Regions from separate parts of the Pseudonocardia sp. ICBG601 genome, predicted to be linked through region 3. Evidence: riboswitches for the same ligand, from Rfam matches in the RefSeq annotation. Region 3 holds a riboswitch; each other region holds the start of a gene.
The links. A riboswitch is a leader RNA that binds a small molecule or an ion and turns the genes downstream of it on or off. The one in region 3 is predicted to bind cobalamin.
Positions count from the first base shown of each region.

Region 1: it holds a riboswitch for cobalamin, as region 3 does, so the genes downstream of both, KPL57_RS52270 (hypothetical protein) here and KPL57_RS53735 (ribonucleoside-diphosphate reductase subunit alpha) in region 3, are expected to answer to the same signal.
Region 2: it holds a riboswitch for cobalamin, as region 3 does, so the genes downstream of both, metE (5-methyltetrahydropteroyltriglutamate--homocysteine S-methyltransferase) here and KPL57_RS53735 (ribonucleoside-diphosphate reductase subunit alpha) in region 3, are expected to answer to the same signal.

Region 1 is NZ_JAHLJA010000152.1:402,424-408,057, forward strand. It holds gene KPL57_RS52255 (hypothetical protein) at 176-385, shown strand; gene KPL57_RS52260 (4'-phosphopantetheinyl transferase superfamily protein) at 509-1,216, shown strand; gene KPL57_RS52265 (DNA polymerase IV) at 1,263-2,684, shown strand; gene KPL57_RS52270 (hypothetical protein) at 2,704-3,075, opposite strand; cobalamin riboswitch at 3,110-3,299, opposite strand; gene KPL57_RS52275 (chloride channel protein) at 3,296-4,885, opposite strand; gene KPL57_RS52280 (MarR family winged helix-turn-helix transcriptional regulator) at 4,882-5,388, opposite strand; gene cobA (uroporphyrinogen-III C-methyltransferase) at 5,441-5,634, opposite strand, start outside.
Region 2 is NZ_JAHLJA010000148.1:156,257-161,890, reverse strand. It holds gene KPL57_RS29805 (MoxR family ATPase) at 1-700, opposite strand, end outside; gene mdo (NDMA-dependent methanol dehydrogenase) at 837-2,129, opposite strand; cobalamin riboswitch at 2,363-2,572, shown strand; gene metE (5-methyltetrahydropteroyltriglutamate--homocysteine S-methyltransferase) at 2,699-5,008, shown strand; gene KPL57_RS29790 (ABC transporter substrate-binding protein) at 5,099-5,634, shown strand, end outside.
Region 3 is NZ_JAHLJA010000153.1:71,551-77,184, reverse strand. It holds gene KPL57_RS53740 (ribonucleotide-diphosphate reductase subunit beta) at 1-821, opposite strand, end outside; partial or broken gene KPL57_RS53735 (ribonucleoside-diphosphate reductase subunit alpha) at 818-3,702, opposite strand; cobalamin riboswitch at 3,832-4,035, opposite strand; gene KPL57_RS53730 (hypothetical protein) at 4,112-4,498, opposite strand; gene KPL57_RS68160 (hypothetical protein) at 4,531-4,653, opposite strand; gene KPL57_RS53725 (four-helix bundle copper-binding protein) at 4,669-5,031, shown strand; gene KPL57_RS53720 (ABC transporter substrate-binding protein) at 5,126-5,634, opposite strand, start outside.

The DNA.
Region 1 (5,634 bases), on a different contig from region 3:
TGATCCGGTTCCTCTGAGCGGCCCGCGGAGTCGACCTCCGCGCCCCCGCCGCCGGCCCGTGACGTCCACCGGGCCCGGAACCGTCGCCGCCCTCGTGCGGCCCTTCCGGCGTCCCCGCGCGTCACCGGCCCTCCGCACCCGGTCCGAGTCCGACCCGATGCTCCGAGGAGGTCGTATGCCCACGACCCGCCACACCCCTGTCCCCACCGCCGACACCGGTCCCGCCGGGGCGCCCACGCCCGCCAACCGCGCCGAGCGGCGCGCGGCGAAGCGCGGCCGGTCCGGCGCCCCGGGCGGCCCGGCGGTACCGCGCACGGCGGGGCCGGCCCCGCAGGCCCGCCCGGCCCACGTCCGCACGGACTTCGCCGCCCGCCGCAGCGGCTGAGGGCACGGGCACGATCACGGATCGGGCACCGGGGACGTCGGCAGGCGACCCTCCGCGTGCCCGATCCGTGATCACTCCCGGCGGTGCGGCCCGGTGCGGGGGCGACGTGGAAGGCTGGACGCCGTGACCGTCACCGTCTGGTGGGCCGCCCCGGCCGATCCCGGCGACCGCGCCGACCTCGTCGCGCTGCTGGACGCCCATGAACGCGAGCGGCTCCGCGCACTGCGCAGGCCCGAGGACCGTGCCCGCTACCTCGCCGCGCACGCCCTGGCCCGGCTCGTGCTCGCCGAGCGGCTCGACGCCGACCCCGCCGCGCTCGTCCTGGACCGCACCTGTCGCTGCGGGGAGCCGCACGGCAAGCCGCGCCTGGCCGGGCGCGGCGACGACCCCGGCTTCTCGCTGACCCACTCCGGCGCGCTGGTCGGCGTCGCGGTCGGGACCGGCCCGGTCGGCGTCGACGTCGAGGCGCACCGCCCGCTGTCCGGCCTCGACGGCCTGGTCCGGCACGCCCTCTCCCCCGCCGAGCTCGCCGCGGGCACGCCCGACGGCACCGGGTTCCTGGTCACCTGGACCCGCAAGGAGGCGCTGCTCAAGGCCACCGGCGAGGGCCTGTCGAGCCCGATGGACGCGATCACGCTGTCCCCGCCGCACGCCCCGGCCCGGGTGCTGGGCTGGACCGGCACCGGCGGGAGCTGGTGGGTCGCCGACGTCGCCACCGGTCTCGCCGACCACCCGGGCGCCGTCGCCGGGGCGGGACCGGTGGCCCCGGCCGTCGCCGTCGCCGACGGCGACGCGGTCCTGTCGGTGCGCCGGGGCACGATGCACGGGTGATGGTGAGGTGACCGCGGCGGCCGACCGCTGGGTGCTGCATCTGGACATGGACGCGTTCTTCGCCTCCGTCGAGCAGCTGACCCGGCCCACGCTGGCCGACCGGCCGGTCCTGGTCGGCGGCGCGGGAGCGCGCGGCGTCGTCGCGGGGGCGAGCTACCAGGCGCGGGTGTTCGGGGCCCGCTCGGCGATGCCGATGGGCCAGGCGCGGCGGCGCTGCCCGCACGCGACCGTCCTGCCGCCCCGGTTCTCGCTGTACAAGGCGCTGTCCGACGAGGTCATGGCCGTCCTCGGCGAGTTCTCCCCGGTGCTCGAGCCGGTCTCGGTCGACGAGGCGTTCGTGGAGCCGCCCGACCTGGTGGGGGCCTCCCCGGACCGGGTGCGGGAGTGGGGCACCCGGCTGCGCGACGCGGTGCGCGAGCGCACCGGGCTGCCCGCCTCGGTGGGCGCCGGGTCGGGCAAGCAGGTCGCGAAGATCGCCTCCGAGCTGGCCAAGCCGGACGGGCTGCGGGTGATCGCCCACGCCGAGCAGGCCACCGTGCTCGACCCGCTCCCGGTGCGGTCGTTGTGGGGCATCGGGCCGGTCTCCGGCGAGGCGCTGCGGAAGATCGGGATCGAGACGATCGGACAGCTCGCCGCGATGGACGCCCGCGAGGTCGCCGGGGTGCTGGGCGGCGCCGTCGGGTCCGAGCTGCACCGCCTGGCGCGCGGCATCGACGACCGTCCGGTCGCCCCGCGCGGCGCGGCCAAGCAGATCAGCGCGGAGACGACCTTCGACGCCGACCTGACCGCGATGAGCGCGGTGCACACCGCGGTGGAGTCGATCTGCGTCGCCGTGCACCGGCGCCTGGTCGCCGACGGCCGGACCGCCCGCACCGTCACGGTGAAGGCGCGGACGGGGGACTTCACCACCCACACCCGGTCCGAGACGACCCCCTTCGGGACCCGGGACCTGGCGACCCTGGTCGCGGTGGCCCGGCGGCTGGCCGAGGGCGCCGTCGGCGAGGGCGGGGTGCGGCTGCTGGGGGTGTCGGTGTCCGGCTTCGGCGACGAGCCGCCACTGGCGCTGTTCGACGCGGTGCCCTCGGAGAGCGGGTGGACGACGGCCCCGGCCCCCGACTCCGCGCCCGCGGCCGCCGGCCCGGCCGCGGCGGCGGGGGTGACCGTGCTCGACGCACCCCCGGAGAGCGACGCAGCCACCGGGACCGGCGCGACCGTGGAGCCCGGCGACGTGCCCGGCCCGCTCCGCCCGGACCGGCCCGACCGCGAACCCGACCCGGACCGGCCCTGGCGCGCCGGCGACGACGTCGCCCACCCCGAGCACGGCCACGGCTGGGTCCAGGGCGCCGGGCACGGGCGGGTCACCGTGCGGTTCGAGACCGCGCTCACCGGCCCCGGACGCACCCGCACGCTCGACGCCGCCGACCCGGACCTCACCCGGGCCGACCCGCTGGGCAGCTGGCGGGCCTGAGCCCGGGCCCCGTGCGGGCTCAGCCGATCAGCGGGCTGCGGTGCGGCGGTGCGACGCGGCTGCCCTCGGCGACCCGGGCGCGCAGCGCGGGGGCGGTGCGGGCCAGCCCGTCGAGGACGGCGCCGAGCGCGGCGTCGCCCGCGGGGTCGCCCCCGACCAGCAGCACCGCGGCTCCGGCGGGCCCGGCGGCGGCCCAGGCCCCGATCCGGGCGACGGCGTCGCGCGGTGTGACCGGCTCGACCCGCCACGCCTCGGCGTAGAACAGGGCGGTCGACTCGGCCTGCGGGAAGGCGAAGACCGTCTCGGCCTCGGCCAGCAGGTCGTGCGCACCCGGGCGGGGCGCGTCGTCGCCGGACGGATCGGTACCGAGCACCACCAGGTCGTGGCTCATCGCATGTCCTCCTCGAGGGTCCGCGCCCTCACCAGTGGGAATCCGCGACGACGGGCAGTGTCCTGGCTCCCGGATCGGCACGCCCTCCCCGGCCTTCCCACCCTCGCGGGCGGTGGCGCCGGTGTGGGGAGGGCACTCCCCGGTGACAGTGGCGGGACCGCGCCGGACTCGCACCGGCTTCCTGTTCCGTCGTCGGCCGGGAGCCCATCACGCGACCGGGTTAGCGGTCAACAGTCCCCCGCCCGGCCACTCCCCGCAGATGGTCGAGCAGGTCGTGCTCGGTCAGCGTCCCGAGCAGCGGCCCGTCCGGCCCCTCCCGCACGGGCAGCGCGGCGCCCCGGTGTGCCGCGAGCACCCCGAGGACGTCGTGCACGGAGCCGCCCGGGTCCAGGGCGGGCAGCTCCGGGTCGGGCGTCGTGCCGTCGGCGGGGCGCATCACCTGGGCGACGACGACCCGGCGCAGCGCCTCGTCGGTCGGGGTGTCGGCGGCGAGGTCGATCCCGCGTCGCAGCAGCTTGAGCGTGTAGATGTTGTCCCGCGACACCAGGTTGGACAGGCCGGTGGCCAGGACGACGGCGGCCATCAGCGGCAGGATCAGGGCGTAGTCGCCGGTGAGCTCGAACACGATGAGCACCGCGGTGATCGGGGCGTGGGCGGCCCCCGCGAACACCGCCGCCATGCCGACCAGGCCGAACGCGCCGGGGTGCAGGTCGAGCGCCGGGAACAGGGCCGCGGCGGCGTAGCCGAAGGCGGTCCCGGCGGTGCCGCCGACGAACAGCGACGGCGCGAAGACGCCGCCGGACCCGCCTATGCCGATGGTGAGGCTGGAGGCGAGGATCTTCCCGACGACGAGCAGGAGCAGGAACCCGACGACGTACCGGCCGCCGATCGCGGCCTCCAGCACCGGGTAGCCCACGCCGTACATCTGGGGCAGCGCCAGCAGCAGCGCGCCGAGCAGCAGCCCGCCGACGGCCGGGCGCAGCCACTCCGGGCCGCGCCAGACGGCGTCGCAGGCGTCCTCGACGGCGTAGAGGATGCGGGCGAAGGCCCAGCCCAGCAGCCCCGCGAGCAGCCCGAGCAGCGCGTAGAGCGGCAGCTGGGCGGGGCTGCCCAGGTCGAAGTGCGGCAGGGTCAGGATCGCGCGGTCCCCGGCGATCACCTCGGCGACGACGTTCGCGACCACCGAGCTGATCACCAGCACGCCGAACGCCTCGGCGCTGAACGACCGCAGGATCAGCTCCAGGCCGAACACCACCCCGGAGATCGGGGCGTCGAACGTCGCGGAGATCCCGCCCGCGGCGCCGCAGGCGACCATGAGGACCAGCCGGGTGGCGGGCACCCGCAGCCACTGCCCGATGGCCGAGCCGAGCGCGGAGCCGATCTGCACGATCGGGCCCTCCCGGCCGACGGAGCCGCCGGTGCCGATGCAGATCCCCGACGCGAGCGCCTTCACCGCGGCGACGGTGACCGGGATCCGCCCGCCCCGGCGCGCGACGGCGAGCATCACCTCCGGCACCCCGTGCCCGCGGGCCTCCGGCGCGAACCGCTGGACCAGTGGGCCGTACACCAGGCCGCCGAGCACCGGGGCGACGAGCAGGAACCAGACCCCCAGCCCGGGCAGGTGCGGCGAGGCGACCCGGCCGGCGTCGGAGAAGTCCTCCCGGCCGGTGACCAGCCAGGTCACGCCGAGGATCAGCTCGTGGAACAGCACCGACCCGATGCCGGCGCCGATCCCGATGACCGTCGCCAGGCCGACGAGCCCCGGCCGGGTGCCGACGAGCGCGCGGTGCAGCGCGCGGACCGCGGTCACCGGGCACCGTCCTCGGCGGGCACGGGCGCGACGGCCCAGTCGGTCTCGCCGACCTCGCCCGCGGCCTCGGCGAAGCGGCGCAGCGCGTCGCGGACCGCGGTGCGCTCGGCGGCGGGCAGCGTCGCGAGCAGCCGGTGCATCTCGGCCCGACGCAGCCGGGTGACCTCGTCGACCAGCGCCCGCCCGGCCGGGCTGAGCGCGACGGCGACCTCGCGGCGGTCGTCGCCGGTGCGGGTGCGCGCGACGAGGCCGCGGCTCACCAGACGGTCGCACATCCGGGTCGCCGTCGACGCCGACACGGTCAGCGCCGTGGCCAGGTCGGCCGGGCGCCGGGTGCCGTGCTGGGCCAGCACGACCAGCGCGCGGTACTGCGGCAGGGTCACCTCGCCCGCCGTCCCGCCGGCCTGCTCCCCCGCGGCGGCCAGGGATCCGGCCACCACGGAGAGCATCGCCCGGCTCGCGGTCATCACCGCGTCGACGACGTCATCGATCTCGTCCGTCACGCCACCGATCGTTGCACATTGCAAACTTGCAGTGTGCAACGAGTCGTCGGGGTCACCCCCCGACGGGCGCCTGAAGCCCCGCGACGGGCCCGATCACGACGATCGCCGGCGGGCTGATCTCCTGCTCGGTCGCCACCTGCTCGGCGGTCTCCAGCGTCGCGCGGACCGACCGCTCGATGCGGGTGGTGCCGTCCTGCACGATCAGCACCGGGGTGTCGGCCGGGCGGCCGTTGGAGATCAGCGCCT
Region 2 (5,634 bases), on a different contig from region 3:
GCGAGGCCGACGGGTAGTCGAGGAACAGGTGCAGGCAGCGGCGCTTGAGCGCGGCGGCGAGGTCACGGGTGTTGTTCGAGGTCAGCAGCACGTACGGGCGCTGCTCGGCGACGAAGGTGCCGATCTCGGGCACGGAGATCTGGAACTCGCCCAGGGTCTCCAGCAGCACGGCCTCCAGGGCCTCGTCGGCGCGGTCGACCTCGTCGATCAGCAGCACGACGGGCTGTTCGGAGCGGATGGCCTCCAGCAGCGGGCGCGGCGCGAGGAAGCGCTCGGAGAAGAACACGCTCTCCTGGGACCCGATGCGGTCGACCGCGGAGGCGAGGTCGGGGGCGTCCTCGACGAGCTGCCCGATCTTCTCGCGGAGGATCTGGGTGTACATGAGCTGCTTGCCGTAGTCCCACTCGTACAGGGCCTTGGTCTCGTCCTGGCCCTCGTAGCACTGCAGACGCAGCAGCCGGCGTCCGGTGGCGACGGCGAGCATCTTCGCCAGCTCGGTCTTGCCGACCCCGGCGGGCCCTTCCAGCAGCAGCGGCTTGTCCAGCCGGGTCAGCAGGAACACCGTCGTGGCCAGGCGGGTGTCGGTGATGTAGCCCTGCTCCCGCAGGGTCTCGATCACCTGGTCGACGGACTCGAACGGACCGGTCGAGGCGACGGCGTCCGCCGCCTCGGTCACAGTGGGGACGACAGCCTCGGACACGCGGGTATCTCCTTCGCGGGCCGCACCGGCTCTGGTGCGGAGAAGAGCGGGACCGCAGCCAGCGGGCCCACCCATCCGAGTATCACCTCGGATGGCTGGGCCCGCTGGTGCGACGGTGGACGTCCTGACCTGCGGATCAGGTCAGCAGGTCGTCCAGGTCACCGTTGATGGAGTGGTCGACGACCGGGCGGACGGTCTCGAACGTGCACTCCTTCGGGTTGCCCGGGGTGCAGGCGTCGCCGAGGACGTGGTTGGTGATCCGGTCGACGTCGGCCGCGTCACCGATGATGGTCGGCGCGTTCTCGTAGAACTTGGTCGGGCCGATGCCCAGCCGGTTCTTCGAGTAGGTGTCCTGCTTGACGTCGGCGAACTTCTCCGGGATGCCCACGTCGCGCAGCAGCCGGATGGAGGCGGCGAGCGCGGCGTCGGCGGCCTGCGGCTTGGTCATGCCGCGGGTGTCGACACCCATCGCCTCGGCGATGTCGGCGAAGCGCTCGTAGACGACCGGCATGTTGAACGCCCACACGCGGGGCAGCGCGATGGCGTTGTTCAGGCCGTGGTGGGTGTCGTAGAACGCCGACACCGCGTGGCTGATCGAGTGGATGATGCCGAGGCCACCGGAGTTGAACGCCTGGGCGGCGATGTACTGCGCGTACATCATGCCCTCGCGGCCGGAGAGCTCCTGGCCGTTCCAGACGGCCTTGCGCAGGTTCTGCGAGGTCAGCTTGATGGCGTGCAGGGCGTTGCCCAGCGACGGCTGGAAGTCCAGACGCGAGACGTAGGGCTCCGAGGCGTGCGCGAGCACGTCGAACCCGCACTGCGCGGTGTAGTCGATCGGGCAGTCGTAGTACAGCACCGGGTCGTCGATCGCGAGGGTGGTGACCGACTGGTCGTCGAACGCGACGTACTTGTGCGGGTTGTCGGGGTCGGTCGTGGTGTCGGTGATGACGTAGGCCCACGAGGTCTCCGAGCCGGTGCCGGCCGTGGTGGAGACCGCGATGTGCGGCGGGTTGGACGGGTTCTCGGACTTGTTGAAGCCCTCGAACTCGTTGACGTTGCGGCCGTCGTGCGCGACCGAGATGCGCGCGCCCTTGCAGGCGTCGTGCGAGGAGCCGCCGCCGATGGAGACGAAGGAGTCGCAGTTGTTCTGCTGGTAGAGGCCCACAGCGTCCATGACGTTGTAGTCCTTGGGGTTCGACTCGACCTTGTCGTACAGCACGACCTCGAGGCCGTGGTACTTCATCGACTCGACGATCTTGTTGACGATGTCGGTGCCGCGCAGGCCCGACGTCATGACCAGGGTCTTCTTGAAGCCCAGCTTCAGGGCCTCCGGGCCGATGAGCTCGTGCGACCCCGGACCCATGAGCGCACGGGGGAACGGGTGGAACTCCTTGATGGGGAACGGCTTGAGCAGCTCGTCTACCTGCATGTCAGCCCTTTCTGAGGCAGGTGGATGGGTCGAGACCGCACGCTATGACCCCTGTGGCCGCGGGCACAGGGGTGATCGCCATTACCCCTCGGGAGACCGGGCAGGTTCCCCCTCCGAACGGAGGGGCGCAGGGTGAGGTCGCCCTCGACCCGGGTGACGGGGAGGGTGTGAAAGTAATGCCAAACTATGGCAACAAGGATCGTTCGGCAACAGTTCGGCCGTCGGGCCCGGGGTAGTGTCGGGTCGCCGACGGTTCGTGCCGGCCCGGGAACGGGGCGTCACGAGGCAAGAGGGAACCCGGTGGGAATCCGGGACTGCCCCGCAGCGGTGAACGGGAACGACCGCCGTCAACAGCACTGGGAGCCATCCCGGGAAGCGACGGCCAGTAGGTCTGAGCAGTGTGCCCGTGAGTCCGAAGACCTGCCGCCGGTGCGTGCGCCGTCCGGCGTGCGCGGATCCGTGGCCTCGCGGGAGGGCCGGGCGGACGACCGGGCACCGCCGTGCCCGGCGGTCGCAGGCGCCCCGTGCCGGCGACGGGTCCTCCACCGCACTCGCGAGGAGAGAGGGCCGTGAGCATTCCTTCCAGCAGCACCATCGGCAGCACCGTCCTGGGGTACCCCAGGATCGGACCGGACCGGGAGCTCAAGCGGGCGACCGAGTCGTACTGGGCCGGGCGGACCGACGCGTCCGCACTGCACGACGTCGCCGCCGGGCTGCGCCGCGACACCTGGACCGGGCTGCGTGACGCCGGGCTCGGCTCGGTGCCGGGCAACACGTTCTCGTTCTACGACCACGTCCTGGACACCGCGCTGGCGGTCGGGGCGGTGCCGGAGCGCTTCGCCGGCGTCACCGACCCGCTGGAGCGGCTGTTCGCGATGGCCCGCGGCCGCACCGGCGCCCCGGCCTGCGAGATGACCAAGTGGTTCGACACGAACTACCACTACCTGGTCCCCGAGGTCGGCCCGGACACCCGGCTCGCGCCGGGCAGCCGCAAGGCCCTCGACGAGTTCCGCGAGGCCCTGCGCAGCGGGATCACCACCCGCCCGGTGCTGGTCGGGCCGGTGACCTTCCTGCTGCTGTCCAAGCCGGCCGACGGCGCACCGGAGGGCTTCCGCCCGCTGGACCTGCTCGGGCCGCTCGTCGAGGTCTACCGCGACCTGCTCGCCGAGCTCGCCGAGGCGGGTGCGGAGTGGGTGCAGCTCGACGAGCCCGCCTTCGCCGCCGACCGGACGCCCGAGGAGGTCGCGGCGCTGCGCCGGGCCTACGACCGGCTCGCCTCGGCGACCCGGCGGCCCAAGATCCTCGTCGCGTCGTACTTCGGGGAGCTGGGACCCGCCCTGCCCGCGCTCGCCGCCACGGCCGTCGAGGGGCTGGCGCTCGACCTCGTCGCGGGGGCCGCCGACCTCGACGCCCTCGACCCCGGAGGCCCGGCGGTGCCGGGGCTGGACCGGAAGGTGGTGCTGGCCGGCGTCGTCGACGGGCGCAACGTGTGGCGCACCGACCTGGACCGGGCGCTGGCGACGGCGCAGCGGCTGGTCGGCGTCGCGGGGCGGGTCGAGGTCTCGACGTCGTGCTCGCTGCTGCACGTCCCCTACGACCTGGCCGCCGAGACGGCCCTGCCCGGCGACGTCGTCGACATGCTGGCGTTCGCCCGGCAGAAGGTCACCGAGGTCGTGCTGCTCGGACGCGCCCTGCACGAGGGACCCGACGCGGTCGCGGCGGAGCTCGACGCCGCACGGGCCACCCGGGAGCGGGTCGCCGCCACCGCGCGCCGCGACGAGCGGGTGCGGTCCCGGCTCGACGCGCTCGGCCCCGACCACTACCGGCGCAGCCACGGCGACGTCCGGGCGAAGGTCCAGCGCGAGGCGCTCGGCCTGCCCGTCGTCCCCACGACGACGATCGGCTCGTTCCCGCAGACCGCGCAGATCCGGCGCGACCGGGCCGCGCACCGCTCCGGCACGATCGACACCGGCACCTACACCGAGCGGATGCGCCAGGAGATCGTCCGGGTGGTGCGGCTGCAGGAGGACATCGGGCTCGACGTCCTGGTGCACGGTGAGCCCGAGCGCAACGACATGGTCCAGTACTTCGCCGAGAACCTCGACGGCTTCGCCACCACCGACCACGGCTGGGTGCAGTCCTACGGCTCGCGGTGCGTGCGCCCGCCGATCCTGCACTCGGACGTGTCCCGGCCCCGGCCGATCACGGTGGAGTGGGCGCGGTTCGCCCAATCGCTGTCCGACGCGCTGGTCAAGGGGATGCTGACCGGCCCGGTGACGATCCTGGCCTGGTCGTTCGTGCGTGACGACCAGCCGCTGGGCGACACCGCCCGGCAGGTGGGGCTGGCCCTGCGCGACGAGGTACTCGACCTGGAGGCCGCCGGGATCCGGATCATCCAGGTCGACGAGCCCGCACTGCGCGAGCTGCTGCCCCTGCACGAGCGGGACCGGCCCGCGTACCTGGACTGGGCGGTGGACGCGTTCCGGCTGGCCGTCGGGGCCGTCACCGACGCCACCCAGATCCACACCCACCTCTGCTACTCCGAGTTCGGCGAGGTGGTGGGGGCGATCGACGGGCTCGACGCCGACGTCACCACCGTCGAGGCGGCCCGGTCGCGGATGGAGGTGCTGGCCGACCTCGGGCCGGGGGTCCCGCGCGGGCTCGGCCCGGGCGTCTACGACGTCCACTCGCCCGAGGTGCCCGGCACCGACGAGCTGGTCGAGCAGCTCGGCGCGGCCCTGCGCCACATCGGACCGGACCGGCTGTGGGCCAACCCGGACTGCGGGCTGAAGACCCGCGGTGAGACCGAGACGGTGGCGGCCCTGACCAACCTGGTCGCCGCCGCCCACCGGGTCCGGGACTCGGCGACGACCGGCTGAGCCCGTGTCGCGACGCCCCGCGGCTCCCCGGCCGCGGGGCGTTGCTCACGCTCCATTGAATGAACAGGTGGTCAGATGTAGTCATATGGGGTGATCGCACGAAAGATGGCCGCGCTGCTCGCGGCCGCCGCCCTGGTGCTGACCGGCTGTGGAGCCGGCGGTGGCGGCACCGGGACCCCGGACCCGGCCGGTGAGCTGACCGTGGCCCTGCAGTTCCCGCCGCGCGCCGACTACGCCTTCGACGCCGACGACGGCGCCCGGCTGCAGTCCCTCGGCGTCGCCGAGACCCTGACCACGGTCGACGCCGAGGCACGGCCCGCGCCGATGCTCGCGACGGCCTGGGAGCAGCAGGGCAACGCCTGGCGGGTCACCCTGCGCCAGGGCGTGCGGTTCCACGACGGCACCCCGCTCACCCCGGACGCCGTCGTCACGGCGCTGCGCTACGTCGCGGGCGTCGAGGCCCCGCCGCGGGCGATCCGGGGCATCGGCTTCGCCATCGCCCCCGACGGCGCCGACGCCGTCCGGATCACCACCACCGAGCCCGACCCGGTGATGCCGCTGCGGCTGTCCAGCGGCAACCTCGGCATCCTCGCGCCCGCCGCGTACGCCGGCGGCGGGGCGCCGGC
Region 3 (5,634 bases):
ATCGTCCGGATCTCCGCGACGAACCCCGCGGTCCACAGGTGCGGGTTCTCGATCTTGATCTGGTTGATGCAGTCGATGCCGAAGTTCAGGTGGATCGACTCGTCGCGCAGGATGTACTGGTACTGCTCGGCGATGCCCACCATCTTGTTGCGCCGGCCGAGCGCGAGGATCTGGGCGAACCCGGTGTAGAACCACATGCCCTCGAACACCACGTAGAAGGCGACCAGGTCGCGCAGGAACGCGCGGTCGTTCTCCGGGGTGCCGGTGCGGAAGTCCGGGTCGGACAGCGCCTGGGTGTAGCGCAGCGCCCAGGCGTCCTTCTCGGTGATCGACGGGACGGTCCGGTAGGCGTTGAACAGCTCGCCCTCGTCGAGCCCGAGGGACTCGCACACGTACTGGAACGTGTGGGTGTGCACCGCCTCCTCGAACGACTGCCGCAGCAGGTACTGGCGGCACTCGGGGTTGGTGAGGTGGCGGTAGACGGCGAGCACGATGTTGTTCGCGACCAGCGACTCGGCGGTGGCGAAGAAGCCGAGGTTGCGGGTGAGCATCAGGCGCTCGTCGTCGGTGAGGCCGCCGGGGGAGCGCCACAGCGCGATGTCGGCCTGCATGGCGACCTCGGTCGGCATCCAGTGGTTGGCGCAGCCGGCCAGGTACTTCTCCCAGGCCCAGGTGTACTTGAGCGGCAGGAGCTGGTTGACGTCGGCCCGCGCGTTGATCATGCGCTTGTCGTCGGCGTCGATCGGAGCGGCACCGCGGGCGATCTCGCCGAGCCCGCTGGTGTCGGCGCCCGTGTGGCGGTCGGTGGTCGGGGTGCTCACTGGCAGGCCTCGCAGTCGGGGTCGTCGACCGAGCAGGCGGCGCCCGGGTCGAGATCGGGGGCGGTGACGGGGACCGCGGGCACGGTCGCCGCGGGCGACGGTGCCGGGGCCGCCGGGGCGGGGGAGGCCGCGGGGGTGCTGGGCACGCCGGTGAGCCGGCCGTCGGTGCCGGTGAGGGTGGACTTCTCGACGGCCGTCGCCGCGCGGGTGCGCAGGTAGTAGGTGGTCTTGAGGCCCGAACGCCAGGCCAGGCGGTAGAGCTCGTCCAGGGCGCGGCCGCTGGGGGAGGCCAGGTAGAGGTTCAGCGACTGGGCCTGGTCGAGCCATTTCTGCCGGCGCGACGCCGCGGCCACGAGCCGGCTCGGCTCGATCTCGAACGCGGTCGCGTAGAGCTCCTTCAGGTCGGCGGGGACCCGGTCGATCTCGGCCAGCGACCCGTCGAAGTACTTCAGGTCGGCGACCATCACCTCGTCCCACAGCCCGCGCTCCTTGAGGTCGCGGACCAGGTGCGGGTTGATCACGGTGAAGTCGCCGGACATGTTGGACTTCACGTACAGGTTGAGGTGGATCGGCTCGATCGACTGCCCGACCCCGCAGATGTTCGAGATCGTCGCCGTCGGGGCGATCGCGAGCACGTTGGAGTTGCGCATTCCCTGGGTGCGGACCTTCTCCCGCAGTGTGTCCCAGTCCAGCGTGGACGACCGGTCGATCTCGAGCTCGCCGTCGCCGCGGGCGGCGGCCAGCAGGTCGAGCGAGTCCAGCGGCAGGATCCCGCGGCTCCACAGCGACCCGTCGAAGCTGGCGTAGCGGCCGCGCTCGACCGCCAGGTCCGACGACGCGGTGATCGCGTGGAAGCTCAGGAGCTCGGCCGAGGTGTCGGCGAACTCGACGGCCGCGTCGCTCGCGGGGGCGATGCGCTGGACGAACAGCGCGTCGGAGAAGCCCATCATGCCCAGGCCGACCGGGCGGTGGCGCAGGTTGGACCGGCGGGCCTCGGGGATCGTGTAGAAGTTGATGTCCACGACGTTGTCGAGCATCCGCACCGCGGTCGTCACCGTGCGGCGGAGCTTGTCCGCGTCGAGCCCGTCGCGCGTGACGTGCGCGGCGAGGTTCACCGAGCCGAGGTTGCAGACCGCGACCTCGCCCTCGTCGCCGGCGCGGGTGTTGAGGGTGATCTCGGTGCACAGGTTCGACGAGTGCACCACCCCCGCGTGCTGCTGCGGGCTGCGCAGGTTGCACGGGTCCTTGAACGTGATCCACGGGTGCCCGGTCTCGAACAGCATGGTCAGCATCCGCCGCCACAGCTCGACCGCGCGCACCGTGCGGTGCACCCGGACCTCGCCGCGCGCCGCGGCCGCCTCGTACTCGCGGTACCGCTGGGCGAACGCGGTGCCGTAGAGGTCGTGCAGGTCGGGCACCTCGTCCGGGGAGAACAGAGTCCACTCGGCGTCGGCCTGCACGCGGCGCAGGAACTCGTCGGGCACCCAGTTCGCGGTGTTCATGTCGTGGGTCCGGCGGCGGTCGTCGCCGGTGTTCTTGCGCAGGTCGAGGAACTCCTCGATGTCGACGTGCCAGGTCTCCAGGTAGGCGCACGCCGCGCCCTTGCGCTTGCCGCCCTGGTTCACCGCGACGGCCGTGTCCCCGGCGATCTTGAGGAACGGCACCACCCCCTGGGAGACGCCGTTGGTGCCGCGGATGTGCGCGCCGAGGCCGCGGACCGGGGTCCAGTCGTTGCCGAGCCCGCCGGAGTACTTGGCCAGCAGCGCGTTGTTCCGGTAGCCGCCGAAGATCGACTCCAGGTCGTCGTCGACGGTGGTGAGGAAGCACGACGACAGCTGCGGCCGGTGGTGCCGGAGTTGAACAGCGTCGGGGTCGAGGCCATGAAGTCGAAGCTCGACAGGACCTCGTAGAACTCGATCGCCCGGGCCTCGCGGTCGATCTCGCGCACCGCCAGTCCCATCGCGACCCGCAGGAAGAACGCCTGCGGCAGCTCGAAGCGCACGCCGCGCTCGTGCAGGAAGTAGCGGTCGTAGAGGGTCTGCAGGCCGAGGAAGCCGATCTGCAGGTCACGGTCCGGGCGGAGGGCGGCGGTGACCCGGTCCAGGTCGAAGGTCGCGAGCTCGGGGTCGACCAGGCCGATCGCGATGGCGTGGCGCAGGTAGTCCTTCGTGTAGGACGCGTACCGCTCGGTCATCGTCGCGTGGTCCGGGGTCTCCCGGGTGCCCGCCAGGTGCGAGACGGCCTCGGCGCGGAGCCGGTCCAGCAGCAGCCGCGACGCCACCAGGGAGTACGCGGGCTCGCGCTCGACCAGGGTGCGGGCGGCCAGGACCAGGGCCTGGGCCAGCTCGTCGGCGGTGATGCCGTCGTAGACGGTGCGGTCCAGCTCGGCGAGCACCGGCTCCGGCGCGACGTCGTCGATGCCGTCGCACGCCTCGCCGAGCACCGCGGCGACCCGGTCGCGGTCCAGTGGGGTCCGGCTGCCGTCGGGCCCGGTGACGTGCACGACCGGCGCGTCCGACGCGCGGTCCCCGCCGTCGCGTTCCCGGGCCCGTGCCTGCTGCTCGCGGTAGAGCACGTAGGAACGGGCTACCTTGTGGTGGCCGCCGCGCATCAGGGCGAGCTCGACCTGGTCCTGGATCTGCTCGACGTGCACGGCGTGCGCCGGGTGCCGGGTCAGCGCCGCGACGACCTGGTCGGTCAGCCCGGCCACGAGGTGGTGCAGCCGCGACGACGTCGCGCCCGAGTCCCCCTCGACCGCCAGGAACGCCTTGGTCGTCGCCACCGAGATCTTCGTGGCGTCGAACCCGGTCTCGGAGCCGTCGCGCCGGATGACGCGCAGGGCCGGGGGTGCTGTTGCCGGTGCAGCGGTGGAAGCCGTCACGGGCTCTCTCCTCGCGAGTCGCCGTCGCCTCCGGGGGCGGGCGCGGTGCGAGGAGGCGGCGGGTCGCGTGTCGTCGGCGGCCCACCGCACCCTGGTGCCGTCCCACGAGGCCCGGAGCAGCGCGCACCGGTCGGTACGCGCACCGGTGGCAGGTCTTCGGACTCACGGGCGCACTGCTCACACCTACTGGCCGTCGCTTCCCGGGATCACTCCCAGTGCTGTTGACGGCGGTCGTTCCCGTTCACCGCTGCGGGGCAGTCCCGGATTCCCACCGGGTTCCCTCTTGCCTCACCGGCCCGGGCGGGCCGGTGAACCACCAGTGGTCTGGACACTACATCTTGTGGGCGGAGCTACTCCATCCCCCCCATCGGTGCGGATGCAACCCCCCTCGGTGACCGGCGGTCCGGGGTCAGCCCGCCGCCCGCCCCTCGGCCGTCGCCCGGGGGCCGGGGGTGAACACGTGCCCCGCGAGTGCTGGCGGGACGGCGGCGAGTCCCGGCCCGCCGGCGCGCACCCAGGCCGCGACCGCGTCCGTGGTCGCGGCGTCCAGGACCGCACGGAGCCAGACCGGCCGGGCGCCCGCCCGGCGGGCCCCGGGCGCCGGGGCGACCACCAGGACGTCGGAGTCCGCGCACGGGCCCAGGCACTCGCTGGTGCGCAGCCGGGCGTGCCCGGCCAGGCCGTCGGTCAGCCGGTCGAGCAGCCGGTCGTGGTGGTCGCGGTCGAGGCCGGGGTGCTTGCGGCCGGAGCCGCAGCAGCACCCCCGGCAGGCGGTGACGGCGGGGAGGGCGGACACGCCCCGACCCTACGTGACACCTGACGAACTGTTCAGGTGATCACGGCGACGACGGGTGTCCGGCGGCACCGGCCCGGCGGACGGTCGTGGTCGACGAGGCGCGGCGGGTAGGCAGGGCCCGCCGTGGGGTACTCCGCCGCCGACCGTTCCACCATCGAGAGGGAGATCCCGTGAGCCACCACGTCCTGGACGCCGCCGGCGTCACCACCCCGGCCGCCGTCGTCGAGAAGCTGCACGACGCCGCCCGCGCTAGCACCGCCTGCGCCTCGGCGATGGTCGCCTCCGGCGGGATGGAGACCGAGGTCCTGCTGGCGCTCGACGCCGCCGACCTCTGCACCGCCGCCGCGGCCGTGCTCGGCCGCCGCACCGGGGACAAGGCCGTCGGCGAGGCCGCCGCCTCGGCCGCCGCGCTGGCCTGCGAGGCGTCCGCCGCGGCCTGCGGCGCCCACGCCGACCACCACGAGCACTGTCGGCTGCACGCCGAGGTCACCCGCGAGACGGCGGCGCTGCTGCGCGAGCACGCCGGCGCCTGAGGCCCGGCGGGCGGTGCCGTGGCCCTGCCGTGACCCGGCTGCGGCACGGCCCGTCCTGCGGCCGGGAGCGGTTCGGAGCCCCGCCCGCAGCGGGTCACCCCATCCGCAGCCGGTGGAACCGGGCCCAGGTGGCGGTGTCCGGCCGGGCGGGCTCGACGCCGGTCAGGTCGGCGGACACGCCGACGTGCTCGTCGCCCGAGGACCAGACGGTCGAGCGGTCGCGCAGCAGGAGCTGGGCGCGTCGCAGGGCCTCGACCCGGCGTGCCTCGTCCGGCACCCCGCGCGCGGTGGCGAGCAGGGCACCCACGTCGGCCCGTCCCGCCGCGGCCGGTGCGTCGTCCTCGCCCGCGGTCGCGACGGGCGGGGCGTCGTCGGCGGGGTCCGGGCCCGCGGCCGCGCGCAGGTACAGCGGGAGCGGGGTCGCCGCGGCCCGGCGGAACCGGATGCCCGGGGTCGGGGCGGCGTCGGGCGGGTCCGGCTCGCGTGGCGTGCAGGTCAGCCCGATCTCGGCGAGCTGTTCCACGACGGTGTCGGCGGCCGGGCGCGACATCGGGTCGAACGGGTCGAACAGCAGCGGCACCTCCAGCCGGTCCGCGCCCGCCG